DNA from 2 places in the Paenibacillus sp. FSL H3-0321 genome. Region 2 is predicted to be linked to the other one. Evidence: a T-box and tRNA genes for the amino acid it is inferred to sense, from the RefSeq annotation. Region 2 holds a T-box; the other holds one or more tRNA genes.
What was found. A T-box is a leader RNA that pairs with one kind of tRNA and senses whether it is charged. The one in region 2 lies ahead of MHI45_RS11435 (valine--tRNA ligase), so its partner is inferred to be a tRNA-Val.
Positions count from the first base shown of each region.

Region 1 (5,898 bases), 4.8 Mb from region 2:
TATTACATCTTCATACAGCTTCTGCGGAATATCGATAAAGCCGTATCCAAAGCTGCGGTGCTCCGGCGTAGGTCCAAAAGGAATTGTCGGTATCACCAGGGACTTGACTCCGTATTTCAGCTTGGCCTGCTGCGCTGCTTCAATGGACAGCTCTGTGGCCAGCCAGGTATCAAAATCAACGGTGGAGTGTGGACCCTGCTGCTCCGTACAGCCCGTCGGAATAATTGCCAGATAACCTTCCGCTGCTTTTTCTTTAATTTCCAAAAAGGTGAGTTTTCCGTATTCGACTGTCATTTGAATTTCCCCTTAGGTTGTCTAATAGTAAATAGTCGAAGCGAGGTGTTTGTTTATGCGCAGATTTTCATTGTGGCTGCCCCTCGGAACCTTTCTTGCCGCAGGAATTCTTTTGGATTTCCTGATCCATACCCTTAACGAGAAAAGAAGGCTAGCTGCAGCCATCGAAGTGAAGAATAGCAGGATTGCCACGCTGGTTCTATATCTTCCGTTTCAGCGAGACGGCAAACTCTGGTTTGGTCTCATAGGCCATGTAGGATACGATCCCTGCAAAATCCAAATAAGCCTGATAACGCGTGCGGATCGCCATGCTTGTGATCTTGTCCAGCACAAGCTCCTTAGCCACCCAGCAGCTTTCCGACGTTTCCTCTGAAACGGCAAGTTCTCCGCCCACCGGCTTACATACATAATCCAGCATTACTTTCGTCGGAACATCGGTGATGCCGTCATGCCATTTGTACATTCCGGTATTCGAATACACTCCGATCAGGTGAGAGACCTCGGTGTCTATTCCGCTTTCTTCCTTGATCTCCCGGATGAGTGCATCCATCAGATTCTCTCCGGCCTCTACTTGCCCCCCAGGGAACACCCAGCCACCATGAAACGTTTTGACCAAAAGCACTTCTCCCTGCTCATTCTCCACGATCCCGCCGACAGCCACAATATGAGTTGGCATAGCCATGTTATTGACCTCCCATGATCTTTATAGTTGAATATTGCACTGCTCAGCAAATTCATTGACTTTGGACAGCAATACAGGATAGATCATCGGATAGGTTAACTCTTCCGGTACCTCCGTGAACCCGCATATTTCTTCCATTTCATAAGCCGGCAATTGTCCGAACTTATTAACGGTGGCCAGGTAGAGCTTTCCGAAACTATCCGGCATTGACTCTCCGGTAACCGAATAAATACTTATTGGAAATAACGTATAGTCTTCCGCTCCTGTCTCTTCATACAGTTCTCTTGCCGCTGCTTCATCAGGCGTTTCATTCTCATCAATATGTCCACCTGCAAATTCCCATGTGGTACGACCACGCTGCCGAGCTAATATCCACTGCTCATTATGCCTTACGATAATAACGACGTAGGTTAGATTTTCCTCCTTTATTCCCGTCTCGTGTATAGTAACTTTCATTCACAAGCATCTCCTTAGACGGCAAAACCGATAGAGTTTTGGTGGATTACCGGATGTGACGTTCCTATTATCTCTGGTTTTTAACCTATGTATAGAATATCTTGATATTTCTTCCAAAAGTTTCTTCTATTATATAAAAGAAGCATTCATAAGTCCGCCGGCAAAAGAATCACTCACCACCGTCTTCTCCCCGCTTCTCCTCACCCTTGCCCGGAGCGTTCAATTGCGCCCATATCTCCCGGGTCAAATGTTCGCCTTTATAATAGTCCACCCTATCCTCCGTTTCATACAGCTCCTCATACGGCAAAATATTGATTTTCCCGGAGTCAGGGTATTCCGCAACATCCAACCCGTTATTCGTCCGTAAATCGAGATAGCGGCAAGGCGTCTCCGTATGATTGAACAGCTGATGCGCACCTGATGGACCGGTTTCGAAAAATATCGTATCGCCCTCATGGACTTCCTGTAACCCGGCGGGAGTTCTTAACATAGCACTGCCCGCCATAATCACAAACAGCTCTTCAGCATTTCTATGAAAGTGATACGGATACGAGTACTTGCCCGGGTCCAATGACCGGATATCAAAAATCAAATGCTTCGCCCCTACCATCCCCGCCAGCTTCTCGCTGGTGTGCCAAGCAAATTCCGGAACCGGAGACTGCCTTTGTTTAAAAGAGATATTCTGTTCATTAAAAATGGTCGCCATGGAATCACTCCCTACGCAAAAGTTAATTTAATCCGAGCATAGAGACTATGGAACAAGTTGTAAGTGAGTAAATTCATATGCCGTGAAAAAAACATTGCCATCTCCTCACATCCTGTGGTATTATAAATTTCGTTGCAGGACGGTAGCTCAGCGGGAGAGCACTATCTTGACAGGGTAGGGGTCATGGGTTCGAACCCCATCCGTCCTATACTGCATCACTACGTAAAACTCCTTATTTTATAAGGAGTTTTTCTTTTTCTATTCCCCACTCGCATTGGGGACGGAATTTTTCGCTTATAAAAACAACCACTCATGTCAGAGTGGTTGTTTTTATAAGTCTGATGCGATTGATAATCAATTTATATGTTTTATCCTGAGTGATTATTTTAGAAAAAAAGAGTTACCATAAAGGCAACTCAATGAAATTGATTTTTGTAGTTGTTAAATTAATATTTTTTCTGACTTCTTTGTATCCTTTTTCAGAAAGGAAACACTTTTGCTCGACTCCTGATAAATTTTCCCCGAAGTAGGCCACATGAAACGACTTATCCACTTGAAAGATATTAGAAACATGAATCAATGTGTTTCTGTCTGCTAGCACGAAGTTATATCCCGATGCCTCTAGAGTGCTTAGCCAGTATTTCAATGTGCCGACTGTATAGTAAACTCCTTCTATCGTGTGGACGAGTATCCTATATATGTCTCTCTCAAATTCCATATAATTAATTTTAGGTATTTCAAGAGAAAACAACCCGGTAATGCCTTTTGGGTCTTTATTCACGGATATGATACTCAAACGGACCACTCCAGTATTATTTAAGTAGTTCTTCTGGAACCTCAGGTTGATGCACATACAACGCACTGTTTGTATTTGCAATGAATAACGCTACCATCGATAAGCATGTCGCCAAACCAGACGCGATTCGAACATTCGCTTTTTTCAACATTTTTACTTCACCTCCTTTCTGGCAATTAATAGACTTAGAGATTGAGCAAAATAACTCACGGCTATAGCAGATGAACAAATTATGACATTTGTAGCAACCAAGACCAGACCGATTATTTTAAGCTTCGGATAGTGACGCTTGGGAATTCTAGTCTGCTTTTCAATCCCAATAGGCGCTAACCACAAGATGATCAAAAAACTGATTGCATTCATAACCTGTACAACTAATAAATTTAAGTTAATAAACGATAGCGCAGTAAACAATGTCGTAGTAAATATGACACATGCTACACCCGACTTAAGGTGAACACCGCCCGACGATTGCCGTAGTAATGCAAAAGAAACTAATATCGTTGAAGCTTCAGAGAAATTACCTGTGAGCAAAGATATCGCAAGTGTAATGACAATGATAAAAACAATATTTAGCACAACCTCTAATGCATACTTTAGAACCGCTTGCGATGCGGGGTGATCAGGAACAACTTTTTTTATGTTGTAGGCTATCCTCTCAGATATACGATCAATCATTTTCTTTTTCCTTCCCAGTAGAGTAATAAATGAAGAAAATTGAGATCACTAAAAAGAACAATATATTCAAATAAATTTCGTTGTAGTATAAAAGAATTGAGATTCCAATTAGGAAAATTATGATGATCGTCGTTAAAAAAATATCTTCTAATTTAAATCGAAGTTTCTCTATGTCAAAAGTAAAGCCTTTGCCTTTTCTGTAGTAGTGCCAAAAAAAGGAGCAAATAACTACGGAGGTAAGTACTTGTAATATGTATCCATTGCTTTTATTCCCTTCTATTGCTCCTATTGAACCGAATAAGATAAGTACAATAACAGTTTGTATGACTGCAAAAATAGCATATCCTGATATAGTTGCAACAACGGACAGTATGAGGGGCATCCTAACAACTGCAGCAAAAAACAATATGAATATTACTATCAATATTAAAGGTGCGATATTGCTCATATCAAGCTCTTTCCTCACCAAATAGCTCTGCAAATTTATTATTAAAGTAACAAACAAGGCTTGCCAAGCATGATGTTTCCACTTGAATCTAAAGAGCGACATAATCAAATAATAAATAGACATGAGTTCAATAGTCGAAAAGAACATGAAAAGCATTGGCTCCCATGGCAACACACAACACCGCCTGACATTATTTTCATTCAATGCATTAATTATAAATCCGAAATAGAGTTACCGTATACTACTTATTTACTACGAAATAGGTCCGCTTCCTCATGATAATTGATCGTTACGTTTTACTCGCTCCTTTCTGTTCTGACTCTCAATATCCCTTATCCCTCCCGCGTATGCCCGCCGATAGATTTTTTTGAATTATTTGTAAGTCAGTAGACCAGAAGACGAAGAAATCCCGCCAGCTCAAAAAGCCCGGCGGGTTATCATATCGTTGGGTCAAACACACGAAACCAAGGCGGATAAGCTAAACATCAAATATCCATTCAAGAGCGGCGTTCATCCCTCTAGAGCATCATTTATATATTGAACAAACAATTTGTCCGAGAACAGAACAACCTTATTGTCCTTCGTCAGCATATAGATGCTTTTAGCATCAGCACTTACATACGCAGTAGTCACATAATAATAGGGATTATTTGCCCCTACAAAACACACTTCGATAACATAGTAATTTTGCTTATTGATTGTCTTAATCTCACCATCATCCATAAGATTAGGTTCATTTCCAAGAAGGGATATAACTTTTTTATCAAGAACTTCTAAAGCTTTTACTCTCAAAGAAACAGCATTCATATTTTCTGAGAAAGCTTTGTCAGAGAAACCTGCAACTTGATGCTCTTTATTCAACATGAGGAAAGTTTCTCCATCTACACTGACATACACAGTGGTAACAACATAAGAGTTAAAATATTTTTCATCTCCTATTTCAACATTAAAAGCGTAGTATTTGTTCCCGTTGATTATTTTTATCTCATCGTTGTCGTCAATAGTTAGTTCCTGTGACTGAGCTTCTATCTTTGCTTCCAAAACTTCAAGGGCATTTCTTCGAGATATACTTTGAAAAGCTCCATCAGAATTAGAATAATAAAGCACTTCACCGTTGTACTTATCAACAAGGTACACACCGTTATTGTAACCGTCCAGATTAACGCTATAGTATCTTAGAAGCTCCTGCCCCTTGATTTTTGCTGTGCTGTTATCTCCATCTATAAAGCCCTTAGCTTTTTGTAATGCTTCAGCTTGCGTTGTAACTACCTCACTAGCCGCATGCTTCGATTCGATAGCTACGGTCTTCCACACATCTTTCCATACCACATCTGTATTCATTCCTTTGGAAATTAACTGAATGGGCACCATCATGGTATTGTTGATGTTCTGCGGCGGAACCTCAAGAGCAAGCTTCTTACCGTTCGTATAGGCCGTTTTTTGCCCCAAAGTAAAAGAAACCTCGAAGGAACCGCTTTTGATCACAATCGGCTTCTTAGCAGACTGGAATTTAATAGTAGCATTTAAAGCTTCAGTGACAGCACGCATAGGTACCATTACCCGGCCATTTTTATAAACGGCTGGCTGGTTCATGTTTAAAAGCTGACCATTCACCATTACTTGGATTGTCTGATTCATGTCGGCATGTACATAACTACCTGTGCCAGCGGAAGCCAAAATCAAACACATGATAAATAGCACTCTTTTTACTATATTTCTCATTACGAAAACTCCTTTGTTTCAAAATGATTTGACTATGTGTATGTATAATATTTTGCCTAGTACTTGTATGGTTTCGTTCACTATTGATCGGCTCAAACAACTTCTAAATAATATCG
Region 1 covers NZ_JBBODH010000001.1:7,381,853-7,387,750, reverse strand. Annotated here, with positions in the region: gene MHI45_RS32630 (creatininase family protein) at 1-294, opposite strand, end outside; gene MHI45_RS32625 (NUDIX hydrolase) at 494-976, opposite strand; gene MHI45_RS32620 (NUDIX hydrolase) at 998-1,432, opposite strand; gene MHI45_RS32615 (cupin domain-containing protein) at 1,602-2,138, opposite strand; tRNA gene MHI45_RS32610 (tRNA-Val) at 2,275-2,346, shown strand; gene MHI45_RS32605 (LytTR family transcriptional regulator DNA-binding domain-containing protein) at 2,539-2,934, opposite strand; gene MHI45_RS32600 (cyclic lactone autoinducer peptide) at 2,951-3,085, opposite strand; gene MHI45_RS32595 (accessory gene regulator ArgB-like protein) at 3,088-3,612, opposite strand; gene MHI45_RS32590 (hypothetical protein) at 3,605-4,234, opposite strand; gene MHI45_RS32585 (copper amine oxidase N-terminal domain-containing protein) at 4,571-5,782, opposite strand.
Region 1: it has a tRNA-Val gene. The T-box ahead of MHI45_RS11435 (valine--tRNA ligase) is inferred to sense a tRNA for this amino acid. The anticodon was not compared.

Region 2 (5,898 bases):
GACAAGGCGGCATTGCCTTCCCCGGTACAGCTTGGCGGGGGACATAAAGTTATTATGTACGCCGGCCGTTTCGAGTACATCAAGGGCGTGCATGTGTTGATCGGCGCACTGGGTCTGGTGCATCGCAGCCGTCAGGACTGGGTCTGCGTCTTAGCCGGGAGCGGTAGTCTCCTGGAAGAGCTGAGATCACAGGCGGCAGCGCTGGGGATTCAGGGACATCTGTTGTTTGTGGGTAATTTGGACAATATCCCGGCCACGTTGCAGCAGGCCGATATCTATGTGCAGCCCAGCCTGCAGGATACGCAGCCCTACTCGGTCACAGAAGCCCAGCTTGCCGGTATTGCACCGATTGTGGCTGGGACGACGGGGATGCCGGAAATGGTTAAGCACGGGGAAACAGGCTGGATCTTTCCTGCGGAAGATTCAGGGGGGCTGGCGGAGCTGCTGCTTCTGCTGCTAGGTGATGATGAACTGCGCGGGCGGACAGGAAACCAGGCGAGAAAATGGGCGGTCCGTTGCCGCTCGCTGGATGTCATGGCGGAAGGAACGCTTAAGGTGTACCGCAAAGCGGTGGGAAAGCAAGCCTTGTGTAGAGGGGGGACCGGAGGCGAAATGCTGGCGGTGGAAAAGGAAGCCGGAGCGATTCAGGGAGCTTTTCATCCGGCTGATTTGCTGGGCAGCGTTACCCCCGGCAATCCACTGGTACCGGTTCTGCGGAGCAGGCTGCCGCTGGATTATTCCGTTCCCGATGCCCGTATTTTTGGTTTTGACAAGCAATAAGAGACGGCCGCTCTGATGAAGTGTCCAAAGTTGTCATGCCTTTCTGATTGAAGCATATACATGAGAGGAGTAACATTTTGGGCTTATGCTCTGGGCTTGTCTCGGGGTTAGATTATGCCAAGAAGGAGGACATTTCCCGTGTTTGACCAGTCCCACGGTTTGCGGTTTGATATTTATGAACGCATCCACCTTTCGGAAGAACTTCCGGGAATCGCTGAACTGGAAGAGGTGGAGCTGATTCCGGAAATCCAGGTGATTCAGCGGGAGGACCGGGCCGAGCTGTACGGACAGCTTCTGCTCACCGGACTCTACCGGGGTGAGAATGACCGGACGGAACGTCTGGAGCATGCCATTCCTGTTGAAATCACAGTACCGCTGACCCGGGTCAGCTCACTTGAAGACATAGGGGTGGAGATCGAGAATTTCGATATCGACCTGCTTACGATGCGTACGGTCAATATAACTGGTGTACTCTCGCTGCGGGGAATCGGGGGAGCGGAGACGCAGCCCGCCTGGCAGCAGGAGGAGTACACGGCAGCTTATTCACCTGACGAGGAAAAACAGGCCACGGGGGTTAGGGTAGAGGCCAAGGAGCATGAGAACGATGCCTTGTATGAAAACTCAGTGTGGACTTATGGCGAAGGCACCGCAGAGAATTTCGCTGAGGAGCATGAGTTTGCCCACAGTGGCCCTGAAGCTGCTGTGAATCCGCTGTTTTTGGAAGGCACTGTGTTCACCCACCAGCCTGCTGCATCCCCACCGGCCCAACAGAAGGACAAGGAAGTGAAGGTGCGGACACACAGCTTTGATAGCCCGCAGGGGATATCAGCAGCCGGAACCGCGAACAACGAACCTGTTTCGGGTCACTTCTTCGGGGCACAAGGGAGAGCGGAGCAGGCCGTCCCGGCCGATGGAAATCAGGCTGGCTATACAAATCCCTTTAACAGTTCTGACATTGCCAAAGTATCAGGCACCGAAAGTTCAGGCAGCACAAAGGACATTTCGGATGCTGCCGCTGAGAATACAGCCGCGGAGGTGCATGCGTCCCATCAGGAAGAAGAGGATTTCTCTGCTCAAAATGGGGACTATGCGGCACTTTTTGCTCAGGATAGCTCCGTATCTCACGCTGATCAGGAGAACGCGGGCGAAGGCGTGATCTCTAAGGAAGCAGCACCTCCGCAGGAGGAGAAGCCGGATCTCAAGGTTGCCCTGGGAAGCAAGAGAGAAGAAGATATTCCCGCGAAGGAGCATCTTACCTTCTCTTCCCTGCTCAGCTCCAGCCGCTCCCGCAAGGAACAGGAGGAGCTTATCGCCGAGGATACAGCTGCGGCGGCGCCTGTTCCGGACTCCGGCCGTGACGGGGAATGGAAAAGCCGCTTTATCGGTGGCTTAAACGGCAAGGATCTGTTCCGTAAAGTGCGTCTCTGCATTGTCCAGCGTGAAGAAACAATCGATACTATAGCGGAGAAATATCAGCTCAGTGCAAGAGAGCTTGTCATGTACAACCGTCTTTCCGGTCAGAATGTGGAGGAAGGCCAAGTTTTGTATATCCCTTAAGAGATGCCGGCAGGCGCATCGGTGTCAGAATCCCGATCGGATGAGATCGGGATTTTTGTATTTCTGTCCTCTGAGCTGAGATTAAGGATGAACACCAGGGGTTCGAATCAGGCGAAGGAGGCTAATTTTAGAAATGGGCGGTATAAGTCCCGCAGTTTGTGTGTATGCTGGTTGACTAGGAATAGTACTAAATGTATTATTGGATTAAGTAAATTCTTAATAAAGACTGGGAACGGGAAGAGTAGGCGGTCAGCCCTTCAGAGAGCGGAACTATAAATTGCTGTGAGTTTCCGCAGGATGCAGCCACCGAAGTCGCCCCGGAGTTGCCCCTCTGAGCTTGTCTTCAGATTCATGAAGCACAGGTTAGGAAGTGGCCGGTTGCAGCCGTTATCTGCGTGAGTGTCGCGCTAAGTTTCCGGAACCTATGGGACCGGAACGGTGGTTTATTTTTTATTGGCGCGAAACAAAGGTGGTACCGCGAAAGAATGGCCTTTCGTCCTTTGAGACGAAGGGCCTTTTTGTATTTTTTTTCAGAGGTCCAGCTTCAGAGATACATCTACCAATGCTACTTAAATGGAGGGTTTAGAATGGCTGATCACAACAAAGCGGCGGCAGAGCTGCTGAAGCCGCAAGATCCGGCACAGGATGCTGCTGCCGACAATAGCGCAAAGAGCGATATGCCGACTACATATGATCCGAAGGCGGCTGAACAGAAATGGTATGCCTACTGGATGGAGAAGGAGTTCTTCAAGGCTGGAATGCGGCCTGAAGCAGAGCCTTACAGCATTGTAATTCCACCGCCAAATGTAACCGGGATGCTGCACATCGGGCATGCGCTCGATTTCACGCTGCAGGATATCCTGATCCGTACCAAGCGGATGCAGGGCTTCGATACCCTTTGGCTCCCGGGAACGGACCATGCTGGTATTGCTACCCAGACCAAGGTGGAGCAGAAGCTGCGCCAGCAGGGCCTGTCCCGGCATGATCTGGGCCGCGAGAAATTCCTGGAGCAGGTATGGGAGTGGAAGGACCAGTATGCCAACACCATTCATGAGCAGTGGGCCAAGATGGGCCTGTCCCTCGACTATTCGCGCGAGCGGTTCACTCTGGATAAAGGGATGTCCAGCGGTGTACGCCAGGTATTTGTGGAGTTATACCGTAAAGGACTGATCTATCGCGGCAAGCGCATTATCAACTGGGATCCGGCAGCCCGTACCGCTTTATCCGATATTGAAGTTGAGTACAAAGAAGTTAACGGTCACCTGTACCACCTGCGCTACCCTCTTAAAGACGGCAGCGGATTCATCACCGTAGCAACGACACGTCCGGAGACGATGCTGGGCGATACGGCGGTAGCGGTGCATCCGAAGGATGAACGCTATCAGGATCTAATCGGCAAAACGTTGATCCTTCCGGTCATCGGCCGGGAAATTCCGATTATCGCCGATGATTACGTAGAGAAAGAATTCGGCAGCGGCGCGGTTAAGATCACTCCGGCCCATGATCCGAATGACTTTGAAGTTGGCCTACGCCATAACCTTCCGCAGATCAATGTGATGGACGAAGGCGGCATGATGAACGAGGAGGCAGGTCCTTATCAGGGACTGGACCGCAGCGAATGCCGCAAAGCGATTGTTGCTGATCTCAAAGAGCAGGGCGTTCTGATTTCGATTGAGGACCATCTGCATCAGGTAGGACACAGCGAGCGTTCCGGCGCAGTGGTTGAGCCATATTTGTCCACCCAGTGGTTCGTGAAGATGCAGCCGCTGGCCGAAGCTGCCATCACTGCACAGAAGAACGGCGAAGGTGTTAATTTCGTACCGGACCGTTTTGAGAAAACATATTTGAACTGGATCGAAAATGTGCGTGACTGGTGTATTTCCCGCCAATTGTGGTGGGGACACCGTATCCCGGCCTGGTACTCTGAATCTACAGGTGAAGTGTTTGTAGCATATACGGAAGAGGAAGCCCGCGAAATCAGCGGACTTGATGATCTGAAGCAGGATGAGGACGTTCTCGATACGTGGTTCAGCTCCAATCTGTGGCCGTTCGCTACACTGGGCTGGCCGGATGAAAGCAGCAGCGACTATCAGCGGTTTTATCCGAACAATGTCCTGGTTACCGGCTATGACATCATTTACTTCTGGGTAGCGCGCATGATCTTCTCCGCGCTGGAGTTCACCGGTAAGAAGCCGTTCTCCGATGTATTCATGCACGGCTTGGTGCGCGATGCCGAAGGACGTAAGATGTCCAAGTCGCTCGGCAACGGGATCGATCCGCTGGATGTTATCGAGCAATATGGTGCAGATGCTATGCGTTATATGATTTCGACAAGCAGCACAGCCGGACAGGATCTGCGTTTCCGCATGGAGAGGGTAGAGCAGGCGCGTAATTTTGCCAATAAGATCTGGAATGCCTCGCGCTTTGCACTGATGAATCTGGAAGGCGTGAATTTTGCAGATATTGACATTACAGGTGAGCTTAGTACGGCGGACCGCTGGATTCTGCATCGCTTGAACGAAACTTCTCGTGATATTACGCGTCTAATTGACTCGTACGAGTACGGCGAGACCGGCCGCCTCTTGTATAACTTCATTTGGGATGATCTGTGTGACTGGTACATCGAGTTCGCGAAGCTGTCGCTTTATGGGGCTGACGCTGCTGCCAAAGCGAAGACGCAATCGGTGCTGGCCTATGTGCTGGACCGTACGCTGCGCCTGATTCACCCGTTCATGCCGTTCATTACCGAAGAAATTTGGCAGCATCTGCCGCATGAAGGCGAAACGATCACCCTGGCGGAATGGCCTAAATATGATGCAGCGCTTGAGAATCCGCAGGCAGTGGCAGAAATGACCCTGCTGATGGACATCATTCGTGCGGTTCGTAATATCCGCGCCGAGGTGAATGTGCCGATGAGCAAGAAGGTTGAGCTGATCATCAAAGCCGGAAATGAAGACACCTTGAGCATCATTACCCGCAACGACAATTACATCGGACGCTTCTGCAACACATCTTCGTTCGAAGCAAGCCTTGATCCGCAGACACCGGATAAAGTCATGTCCGCAGTAGTTACGGGCGCAGAGCTTCTTCTGCCGCTGTCGGGGCTGATCGATATTGAGCAGGAAATTATCCGTCTGGAAAAAGAAGTTCAGAGTCTGAACAGCGAAGTAGAGCGCGTGGAGAAGAAGCTCGGCAATCAGGGCTTCGTGGCCAAGGCGCCGGCAAAAGTCATCGAAGAGGAACGTGCAAAGCAGGCGGACTATTCCGCAAAACGCGAGAAAGTGCTCGCCCGCATCGCAGAGCTGAGAGGATAAGGGATATGGAAGAGATCATCGGGGGCGGCGGTACCGCTCCCTTAAGTTCCTATACAGAAGCGGTAGAGTGGATCAACAGTCTAATTCCTTTCGGCATTCGTCCGGGTCTGGAGCGGATTGAGCTGCTGATGGAGAAGCTGGACCATCCGCACCGCAAGCTGAAATTCATTCACGTGGCGGGGACGAACGGAAAGGGCTCGACCTGCGCTTTTTTGACCAGTGTGCTGATCCAGAGCGGTTACAGCGT
Region 2 covers NZ_JBBODH010000001.1:2,593,993-2,599,890, reverse strand. Annotated here, with positions in the region: gene MHI45_RS11445 (glycosyltransferase family 4 protein) at 1-780, shown strand, start outside; gene MHI45_RS11440 (LysM peptidoglycan-binding domain-containing protein) at 919-2,337, shown strand; T-box leader at 2,557-2,841, shown strand; gene MHI45_RS11435 (valine--tRNA ligase) at 3,015-5,651, shown strand; gene MHI45_RS11430 (bifunctional folylpolyglutamate synthase/dihydrofolate synthase) at 5,657-5,898, shown strand, end outside.